2 regions of the Promicromonospora sp. NPDC023805 genome follow, and region 2 is predicted to be linked to the other one. Evidence: riboswitches for the same ligand, from Rfam matches in the RefSeq annotation. Region 2 holds a riboswitch; the other holds the start of a gene.

Region 1 (5,331 bases), on a different contig from region 2:
CCTGGCTCGTGGAGCCCAGCAGCAGCCCCCGGAACCCGCCTCGGCCGCGCGACCCCAGGACCACCAGGTCCGAGGCCGTCGAGAACTCCGTCAGCAGCTCCGCGCCGGTGCCGTCCAGCACGATCCGCCGGATCCGCAGGCCGGGATTCTGCGCCTCGTGCTTGTCGACAAGGACGTCCATGCCGGCTCCGATGTCGGCGAGCACCTGCTCACGGTCGATGTTGGACGGCAGCCACGCGAGCATCCCGCTGTTCCCCACGGGCACGCCGGTGACGGCGGTCAGCTCCGCACCCCACGCGTTCGCCTGCAGGATCGCGTGCTGCAGCGCCCGCTCGGCCTGCGGCGATCCGTCCACGCCGACGACTATGCGGCGCACCTCCCGGATCTCGGCCGCCCCTGGCGCCGTCGTGCTCGTCTCGGCGTCCGCCGCCGGCCCGGAGCCCTGCACGTTCCAGGAGACACCCCTGTTCGCCTCGGCGCGCAGCGGGACCACGACGACGGGGCACCGCGCGTGCGCCGGCAGCGCGGACGACACGGTTCCTAGCAGCCGCTCCGTGAACCCGCCCCGGCCGCGCGTACCGACGACTGCCAGCCCGTAGTCGCCGGACAGCTCCACGAGCACGCCTGCCGCGTCGCCGGTCGCGACCTCGGTAGTGGCGCGCACCCCGGCGTCCGCCACGCGCGCCTCCGCCTCGGCGAGAACCGACTTGGCGCCCTCCTGGATGGTCGTGTCGTCGAGGGCGGCGTACCCGCCGTCGAGCGACGCGGCCGTGAAGGAGGGCAGTGAATAGCTGCACACGATGTGCAGCGCCCAGCCCACGCGGTGCGCGTAGGCGGTGGCCCAGTCCAGCGCGTGCAGGCTCGCGGCCGACCCGTCTACCCCGACCAGTACGACCTCGGATCGCGTCATCGCAAGACCTCTCTTCGCCCAAGCACCATTGCAGTCCAACGCTACCGGCGGCACGCGCGTTATGGGTGACCGGTGGCATAAAGACTGCAGAACGATGCCACAGCAGAGATTCGCGAAGTAGAGCGCCTGTCCGGGTCTCCCTGGCGACACCAGGGAATTTCGGACAGGCGCTCTACTTCGCGAATCTCTGCTGTGCGGTACTACCTGGCTGGATCAGCCCAGGCGGATGAACGTGGGGTTCGACTGCCAGATGGTGCGGAAGTCGACGACGGTGCCCGGCTTGGACGCGTCGATCATCGTGTTGCCACCGGCGTAGATCGAGACGTGCCCGGGGGTCCACATCAGGTCGCCCGGCTGAGCCTCGGACGCCGGCACCTGGGTGCCGTAACCCGCCTGCGACGACGACGAGTGGGGCAGCTCGATACCGAGCTGCCCGAAGACGTACTTCGTGAAGCCGGAGCAGTCCATGCCGCTCGGGCTGGATCCACCGGAGACGTACGGCACGCCGATGTAGCGGCTCGCGATCGAGATCACGGAGTTGCCGATCGCCGACGCGGGGATGTCGACCGAGCTGGAGACGGCGCTGGCGGCTGCCTCGGCGGCCTCAGCAGCCTCGGCGGCGGCAGCCTCAGCGGCCTCTGCCGCCTCGTCCGCGGCGAGCTCTGCCTGGTAGTCCTCGTTCTCGGCGGCAGAGACCACGGAGACCGCGGACTTCTCGACGTTGAGCTCTGCGTCGGGTGCGACCGACACGACTGGTGCGTTGGACAGCGCCTCACGGGCCTGCGTCGCCAGCGCGGTGAGGTCGACCGAGTTCATCTTCGCGTGGCCGGTCTCCACCGGAGCCGCCTGGGCGACCAGAGCGCCACCGAAGGTCGAGACGAGGAGCGCGCCACCAGCGGCTGCGACCGCGGTGCGGCGGCCTACTGCGGCGTTCTGAGCAAGTTCGGTGAACGGAGTCACTGGTCGTCGCGCAGCCCGATGGCGAGCGCGAGTCGTACGTGCAGTCACGTAGTACCTCTCCTTGAACGCCTTCGAGGTCAGCTGTCGGGTTCGGGTGGGAGAAATCACCCGGCCGAGCAATCCCGAAGGAATACCCAGCTTCACCCCGAGGACGCACCCTGGCGCCCATTGGTGGGTCCCCCGCCTCTGTCATGCGGTCGTCTTGGGGCCCCGGCCGGTGACAGAGTTCGGCGTCCGTCCGAGGACCCCCACGAATAACTCCGTGGGAGCGGTCCGAACGTACCGGACCTCACCCTCGATGTCACGTTCCGGCAACGACTGCCAAGGTGTGTCGCGGGAGGGGTGCTGCCTTTCCGACAAATCGGACGACAAAGTGGACGGCAAACTGGACTGCCAAAGGCCCCGCGAGGGGTCCGATCAGACCGTCGCGACGAAGAGGTGGCGGGCCACGTCCTCACCGAGCTCGAGCGCCGTACCCGCGCCGTCCACGGCCACCGTGTAGGTCCCGCCGCTGTGCTGCGCCGTGATGCGGGAGCCGGGCACCAGGCCGGCCTCGGACAGGCGAGTCAGCAGCTCGATATCCGTCTGCAGGGGCTCGGCGATGCGGGTGAGCGACGCCGCGAGCGGCTCGCCCTTGACGCCCTTCTTCGCCGCCGCCTCGAACGCGGAAGGCAGCGAGATCACGCCGGTCAGGAACGGCACGTCGGTGTATTCCTCGCCGAGCTCCGACAGCCCGGGGATCGGGTTCCCGTACGGGTCGTGGTGCGGGTGGTCGAGCAGCCCCACGAGGCGCTTCTCCACCAGGTCGCTCATCACGTGCTCCCAGCGGCAGGCCTCGACGTGCACGTGCTCCCAGTCGAGCTTGATCACGTCGGTCAGCAGCCGCTCCGCGAGGCGGTGCTTGCGCATCACGCGCATCGCCTTGTCGTGGCCAAGCTCCGTGAGCTCGAGGTGCCGGTCGCCCGTCACGATCACGAGGCCGTCGCGCTCCATGCGGGCGACGGTCTGCGACACCGTCGGACCGGAGTGCCCCAGCCGTTCCGCGATGCGCGCGCGCAGGGGCGTGATGCCCTCCTCGTCGAGCTCGTAGATCGTCTTGAGATACATCTCGGTGGTGTCGATCAGATCCGTCACGTCAGCTCCCGTCATGCGCACAGCCGCCCAGTCGCCCTGGACACGTGCGGCCCGGGCGTCGGCCCAGGTTCTAGTCTAGTTCTGTGCCACTGACAATCCCGCCACACCTGCTGCCCACCGACGGCCGATTCGGCTCCGGCCCCTCCAAGGTGCGCCCGGGACAGGTGGATCATCTCGTGGCGAACGCGCACGTGCTCGGCACGTCGCACCGGCGGGCGCCCGTGAAGAACCTGGTGCGCCGCATTCGTGAGGGTGTCACGGAGCTGCTCGGCTCGCCCGACGGCTACGAGGTGGTGCTCGGCAACGGCGGCGCCACCGCGTTCTGGGACGTCGCCACGCTGTGCCTCGTGGAGCGCAAGGTGCAGCACGCGGCGTTCGGCGAGTTCAGCGGCAAGTTCGCCGCTGCTACGTCGCGCGCCCCGTTCCTCGCGCCCTCCCAGGTGATCTCGGCGGAGCCCGGCGCCGTCGCCTACCTCGAGGCCACCGACGACGTCGACGCCTACGCCACCCCGCACAACGAGACCTCCACGGGAGCGATGGCGCCGGTGCTGCGCCCGTCGGGGCCGGACGGCGCCGTCGTGCTCACCGACGCGACGTCCGGGGCCGGGGCCCTGCCCGTCGACCTGAGCCAGACCGATGCCTACTACTTCGCCCCGCAGAAGGCCTTCGCCGCGGACGGCGGCCTGTGGCTCGCCGTCCTGTCCCCCGCGGCCGTCGAGCGGGCCGCACGGGTCGAGGGCTCGGGCCGCTGGGTGCCGGAGTTCCTGTCGCTCACGACCGCCGTCGAGAACTCGCGCCAGGACCAGACGCTCAACACGCCCGCCGTCGCGACGCTGCTGCTCCTGGCCGACCAGGTCGAGTGGCTGATCGACCAGGGCGGGCTCGAGTGGTCGACGAAGCGCTGCGCGACCTCCGCCGAGATCCTCTATTCCTGGGCCGAGTCGCGGGAGTGGGCGACGCCGTTCGTCGCGCGCCCCGAGGAGCGGTCCGCGGTGGTCGGCACCATCGACCTCGCCGAGGAGATCGACGCGGGACGGGTGATCTCCGAGCTGACCGCCAACGGCGTGCAGGACGTGTTCGCGTACCGCAAGCTGGGGCGCAACCAGCTCCGGGTAGGCATGTTCCCCGCGGTCGACCCGGACGACGTCGCGGCGCTCACCGCCTGCGTCGACTACGTGGTCGAAACAGCCTGACCAGCGCGATCACGTCCGCAATATCCCTTGGACGGGGAGTTCAGCCTATTGTCCGAGCCGTGGGGACTCTGTAACGTTTCGGCATCCTAGGGAACCATTCGAGGGGCTGTTCAACACCATGCCAGTGATCGACCACTTCACCTTCGGGATCGTGACGCCGCTGCTGGCGTACGCGATCTCGTGTACCGGCGCAGCGACGGGCCTTGCGTGCACGTCTCGCGCCCGAGCAGCATCGGGCGGCACGCGCGCGGCGTGGCTCGTGTTCGGCGCCATCGCCCTGGGCGGTACCGGCATCTGGGTGATGCACTTCGTCGCCATGCTGGGATTTTCCGCATCCGGTGTGACCATCAGATACAACATTCCCGAGACCCTCCTGAGCGCGGCAATCGCCATCGTCGTCGTCGGTGCGGGCCTCTTCATCACGGAGCTGGGCAAGCGCAAGCTCGCGGCGATGCTCGTCGGTGGTGCCCTCGCGGGCGCCGGCGTCGCAGCCATGCACTACATGGGCATGGAGGCGATGGAGATGTCGGCGGAGGTCGTCTACAACCCGGTCTACGTCGTCGCCTCGATCGTCATCGCCGTCGTCGCGGCCACCGCGGCACTGTGGTGCACCGTGCACATCCGCGGCACGCTCGCCACGATCGTGGCCACACTGGTGATGGGGCTTGCCGTGACCGGCATGCACTACACCGGGATGGCCGGGGTCTCCGTGATCAACCCGATCGACAACGTCCCCGCCGGCGCCTCGACGATGCAGCTGCTCGTGCCGCTCGTCATGGCGGTGAGCGTCGTGACGTTCCTGCTCATCCTCGGCATCGGTCTCTGGCCCACGGAGGACGAGCTGCGCACCCAGGCCGAGTTCGAGAACCGGCTCAAGGCGCACAGCGAGCAGGGCCAGCGGTTCGAGAACGTCCAGCAGGACCTGCAGCCGGGTCCCGCTCAGTTCGCGCAGACGCACCGCGCGCTCTGACCCTCGGCAGCAACATGCTCGGAGCGCCCGGCCCCCTCGTGGGGTCGGGCGCTCCGACGTTCCGGCCCGGCGAGGCCCCGCTCTGCCCGTGCCCGGCGGCGCCCGCTGTGACCGCACCCACGTACCGTTAGCAAGGCTAATGATCTAGACTGGGGCGGTGTCGA
Region 2 (5,331 bases):
GATGGCGTCGCGCATCAGGGCGTCGACGCCGATGATCGTCAGCAGCTGCCCGCCAGGGGCCGAGCCCAGGGAGAGGTTGATGACGTCGGCGCCGTTGTCGGCGGCCCACCGGATACCGTCCGCGATGTCCTGCGACGAGCCCGAGCCCGCCTCGAGGACCTTGACCGGAAGGACCTTGGCGCCGGGGGCCACACCCGCGACACCTATGCCGTTGTCGGCCGCGGCGGCGACGATGCCTGCCACGTGCGTGCCGTGCTCGTCGCCGTCGTTCTGGCCGTCGGGGCCCCTGAAGTCCCCCTCGCCGCACGGGCGCACGTCCGCACAGCCGGAAAAGGTGGCACCTGGCAGGAGCTGGCCGGCGAGGTCCGGCTGATCGAAGTCGACGCCCGTGTCGACGACGGCCACCACCGCGCCCTCGCCGGTACCGACCGACCAGGCGGCACCGCCACGGCGAGCGCCGCGGAGGTGGCGACGCCGACGAACGGTTTCCTGTTCATGTATGCCCCCATTGTCCGCTCGTGGGCCGGATACCCCCGAACTGGGACAAACCTATGAGGACCGGACAAGCGTGGAACAGGGCCGACGACGCGCGGCGGGTGAAATTTACATGATCGCAATCAGCAGGGGCGCGAGCTGACGCCTCAGGCCAACGCCTCGGAGAGCTCGCCCTCGTCCCCCGCTTCCCGGGCGAGCCGGAGCGCTGCGATCGCCGCACCGAGCAACAGGGCGACCACCCAGGCGCCCAGCTGGTGCCTGTCGGGCACCATGGCCGCCGAGGCGAGCTCGTGCCCCACGATCGCCGCCGCGGACAGCGGGTTCTCCGTGAGCGCGGATCCCGGCCAGATGTTCTCCTGCACGGCCAGGAGGGCCGGTCCGGCCGCCTGCAGCACCCACACGATGCCCGCGGTCGGCAGCCAGCCGAGAAGCTCGATCGGCCGGCTGTCCACCGCCAGGCCGAACGCGATACCGAGCGCCACCGCGAAGGTCCACCACGTGCCCGTGGGAGACACCAGGTTGCCCGGCACCAGACCCCACAACCAGCCGTCCAGGAGCACAACAGGCAGGGCCAGGGCGGGCCCGCGCAGGGCAGCCGGGCCCAGGGCCGTCAGGAGGCCGGCCGCCAGCCCTACGACCCCGGCAGCGACGGTGACGACCAGCATCCCGAGCGGCGCGGCGTCACCGGGAGCACTGCCGCGGAGCGCGAGCAGGCACGAGGCGCCGCCCGCCGCGGACATGGCGAGCAAGGTGCCCGTCGTCGCGGCAGCCGCGCCAGCCCTCGCCGAGGCCGCGATACCCGCCGTGAGACCGCCGAGGAGGCCGCCGATCAGAGCCATGATGACCAGGCCGACCACCGCGTCGTCGGTGGTGAACGGTATGGGCAGGAATTCGGCAGAGCGCACTGCCGAGGCCTCGGTAAGGCCTATGACCTCGTACAACGCCTGCAGGAGCCAGGGCAGAAACCCACCCACCCACCAGACGACGGCACTGATGGGAAGCACCCACCAGGCGGAGACGCGATATGCGCTTTCACCCATGCCGCCGAACGGTAGCCGATGTGTGTGATGTCGGTCATAGCCCATGAAGACCGGAACGGCGCAAATCTGCGCCTTCTGCGGGTGAGACCGGAATGCGTAACCCGATCGTGACTTTTCTGGGGAACGTGTGTACTTTGACTTCTGCCCCACCACATCGGTGGGACCGTGAACCGGACGCCGAATCCTGTCACCGGTTCATGACCAGACGTTCGAGACAGGAGCGGGGGACCCACCTTCCCGGACGACAGCACCATCGTCGCCCTCGGGGTGAAGCCGGACGGAACCCCCCAGTAGCCGTGCGGCCGGGTGTGTACTCCTACCCGAACCCGACAGCTGACCTCGCAGGCGGTACAGGAGACATTTAAGGTGACGAACTCCCTTCGCGGACGGCATCGTGACAGCCGGCCGGCCATGACACCGCTGAGCATCCTCGCTCGTACCGCCACAGAGAACGCAGGCACCGTAGCCCGCCGAGGAGCCATCGCCGCAGCAGCCGGTGGCGTCCTGATCTCGACCATCGCGACGACGGCCCACGCGGCCCCCGCCATGGACCTGAAGACCGACGTGAAGTCCGCCAAGCTGAACACGGTCGACCTGCACTCCCTCACCGCGGTGGCCAAGCAGGCTGTTGCCGCCGCCCCGACCGTCACCGTCCCGTCCGACGCGAAGATGCCGATCGAGATGGAAGCGCTGGGCACCTCGTCAGCCGCCGACGGCAAGAAGGGCGACGGCCCCGCCGTCGTCTCGGTCGACGCGCCGGACCCGGTCCCGCTCGGCGAGCAGGCCATCAACCTCGCTTTCAACTACCTCGGCATCACGTACGTGCTCGGTGGGGCGTCGCCGGCCGAGGGCATGGACTGCTCCGGCCTCGTCCAGTACACGTACGCGCAGCTCGGCGTGAGCCTGCCGCACTCCTCGAGCGCGCTGCTCAGCTCCGGCTACCAGGTCACCTACCCGGAGCCCGGCGACATCGTCTGGACGCCCGGCCACGTGGCCCTGTACGCGGGCGACGGCATGATCATCGAGGCGTGGGCCGCCGGTATGCCGGTGCGCTACACCGAGATGTGGCAGAACAGCCCGACGTTCATCCGCGTCGTCTGAGCCGGAGCGGAACCGCAGGCTCGGACGACGCGGATAGAGCCTGAGCTACCGCAGTACATCGACCGCAGTACATCGCGAGGCGTCGCCTCCGCGCCGGGTTTCCGCCCGACGCCGGAGGCGGCGCCTCTCGCGTGTCCGGGGTCGCTCACTCCGGCCAGTCGCAGTAGTCCGCGACGAAGGAGTAGAAGTCGGAGCGCGCGGAGTCGGGCATCGGCACGTGGACGGGCTCCTGCCGGACGCCGCCGACGCGCGCGGACACGGGCAGGAACGTGCCCCGCTTGTCCTCGGCCACCGCATGGACGTCGCAGCGGGCGGGCACCACGGCCAGGACCACCTCGCCGGTCCCTTGTCCCGCCAGGTCCCGGCCTACCCAGCCGGAAGCGTCGCCACCCGGGTCCGCGTTGCTCATCAGGGTCGTCCCGGCGATCCGGTCGACGGTGACCTCCGGGCCGCCGTCGACCGGCTCGATCCGCAGCGTGACCAGGGCGGTCAGCTCCCCGTCGCGGGTCTCGACGGGGACCTCGGGGTCGACGGTGAGGTCGGCGCCGGCCGCTACGGCCGCTGCCGAGCAGTCCGCCGCATGGTTCCGGGCGAGATGTCCTATGGGATCGCCCACCTCGTCGACGGGGACGTCCGTTGCCGGGCCCAGGTCGTCGCCCTCGCCGAGGGCGAGCGTGATCGTGGCGGACGGCGCGGCGCCCCCCTCCGCCGCCGCCAGGTCTGCGCACCTCGCCTCGCCGAGCCCCAGGAAGACGGCGCGCGTGGCCCCGGGCCGCAGCACGAGGGTGCGCCCCTCCTTGGTGGGGTGTGACGGCCCGAACTGCTCGGACCGCAGGGCCCCGGAGAGAAGAGTCATCGTCTCGTCGGAGCCGTTGGTGACCTCGAGCCGGATCTCCCGCTTGGCGTACTGCTCACGGCCCTGCGCCACCTCGACGCCGAGGTGGGCGGCGACGTCGTCGGGCACCGGGCCCTGCGCGGACGACGGCGCTCCGCCGCCCGTACACGCGACCGCGGCCGCACCGACCACCGACGTCAGAAGGACGAGGATGGCGGCGCGGCCGCGGCGTGCTGCGATCAAGCGGTCTTGCGGCGGCCGAAGATCGCCTGGACGATCAGGATCACGATGATCGCGCCGATCACCGAGAAGAGCCAGCTCTCCCAGGACCAGAACTCGTCGAGGCTGACGTTGAAGATGAGCCCGCCGAGCCAGCCACCGAGCATGGCGCCGAGCACACCGAGGAGCAGCGTGAGCCAGAAGCCACCCGGCTGCTTGCCCGGGATGACGATACGGGCGATCACGCCGGCGATCAGCCCGAGGATGAGAAACGCAAAGAAACCCATGATGTGTTTCCTCCAGAGTGGTGTGGCTTGCTTGCGACTACCTCAGCACTGATCGGGCCGACTTGCCACCGGACCCGCCGAATCACTCCCAAATTGGGACATTGCGCCCAGCGGAACCCCTTGGCAAACGCCCGCGCTACAGTTCGGCCGGGCAAGGGCCTGAGGCAGGACCGGGGCAAGGACTCCGGGCACGTGACAGCAAGGGAGACCGCATGAACCAGGTGATCGGCACACCTGCCGAACCACGGATCGAACCGCGCACCTGGCGGGGGCGGCTCCGCGCGTTCCTCGACCAGAGGTGGTTCGTCAACCTCGTCCTTGTGGTGATCCTGGCGAATGCCCTGATCCTGGGCGCGGAGACCATGGTGAGCGGGGCTGCGCACACAATCCTGATGGAGATCGACCGGGTCATGCTCGGCTTCTTCGTGGTCGAGCTGCTCCTGCGGATAGTCGCCCATGGTCGCGCGTTCTTCCGCGACCCGTGGAACCTGTTCGACCTCGCCGTCGTCGGCATCGCGGTACTCCCGCTCCCGGCCAGCGAGTCCCTCTCCGCACTGCGCGCCCTGCGTGTGCTCCGCGTGCTGCGCGTGATCACCGTGGTGCCGTCACTGCGCCGCGTCGTCGACGGACTGCTGCGTGCCGTGCCGGGCATGGGCGCCGTGGGCGCGCTACTGGTCCTGGTCATCTACGTGTCAGCGGTCATCGCGACTGGCCTGTTCGCCGACGCAGCACCCGAGTACTTCGGGCACCTGGGGACCTCGCTGTTCACCCTCTTCCAGGCCATGACGGGCGAGGCCTGGCCCGAGATCGCCCGCGCGGTGATGGAGGTCCATCCCTGGGCGTGGATCTTCTTCGTGGTCTACATCCTGGTGGTCGGCTTCGCGGTGCTGAACCTGTTCATCGCCGTCATCGTCAACGGCATGGAGGAGATCTCCGAGGAGGAGCGCAAGGACGACCAGCAGAAGGACGAGCGGCTCGACAACCTCGCCGCCCAGAACCGCGAGATCCTCGCCGAGCTCCGCTCGCTGCGCGCGAAGCTCGACGAGGGCGGCACCGCCTAGGCCAGCACCACGTTGACCAGGTGCGGCGGCCGCACGACTACCCGCCGCACCGTCCGGTCACCCACCGCCCGGGCGACGGCCGGCCGGGCCAGGGCGGCCCGCTCCAGCTCGGCCGCCGCGACGTCGGCGGACACCGGCAGCCGGTCGCGCACCTTGCCGTCCACCTGGACCACCGCCTCCACCTCGGTCGTCACCAGCAGCGCCGGATCGACCGTCGGCCACGGCTGGGCCGCGACCGGCGTCGTGTGCCCCAGCCGTTCCCACAGCTCCTGGGCGGTCTGCGGGGCGAACAG

What was found. A riboswitch is a leader RNA that binds a small molecule or an ion and turns the genes downstream of it on or off. The one in region 2 is predicted to bind cyclic di-AMP.
Region 1: it holds a riboswitch for cyclic di-AMP, as region 2 does, so the genes downstream of both, AB0F70_RS20775 (NlpC/P60 family protein) here and AB0F70_RS12545 (NlpC/P60 family protein) in region 2, are expected to answer to the same signal.

The regions. Positions count from the first base shown of each region.
Region 1 covers NZ_JBFAAH010000023.1:83,790-89,120, reverse strand. Annotated here, with positions in the region: gene AB0F70_RS20780 (universal stress protein) at 1-910, opposite strand, end outside; gene AB0F70_RS20775 (NlpC/P60 family protein) at 1,124-1,870, opposite strand; cyclic di-AMP (ydaO/yuaA leader) riboswitch at 1,921-2,113, opposite strand; gene AB0F70_RS20770 (metal-dependent transcriptional regulator) at 2,288-3,004, opposite strand; gene serC (phosphoserine transaminase) at 3,088-4,197, shown strand; gene AB0F70_RS20760 (MHYT domain-containing protein) at 4,316-5,167, shown strand; gene AB0F70_RS20755 (MarR family transcriptional regulator) at 5,325-5,331, shown strand, end outside.
Region 2 covers NZ_JBFAAH010000010.1:150,373-155,703, reverse strand. Annotated here, with positions in the region: gene AB0F70_RS12555 (S8 family serine peptidase) at 1-405, opposite strand, end outside; gene AB0F70_RS12550 (hypothetical protein) at 642-1,535, opposite strand; cyclic di-AMP (ydaO/yuaA leader) riboswitch at 1,701-1,898, shown strand; gene AB0F70_RS12545 (NlpC/P60 family protein) at 1,947-2,636, shown strand; gene AB0F70_RS12540 (hypothetical protein) at 2,782-3,714, opposite strand; gene AB0F70_RS12535 (GlsB/YeaQ/YmgE family stress response membrane protein) at 3,711-3,977, opposite strand; gene AB0F70_RS12530 (ion transporter) at 4,190-5,038, shown strand; gene AB0F70_RS12525 (class I tRNA ligase family protein) at 5,035-5,331, opposite strand, start outside.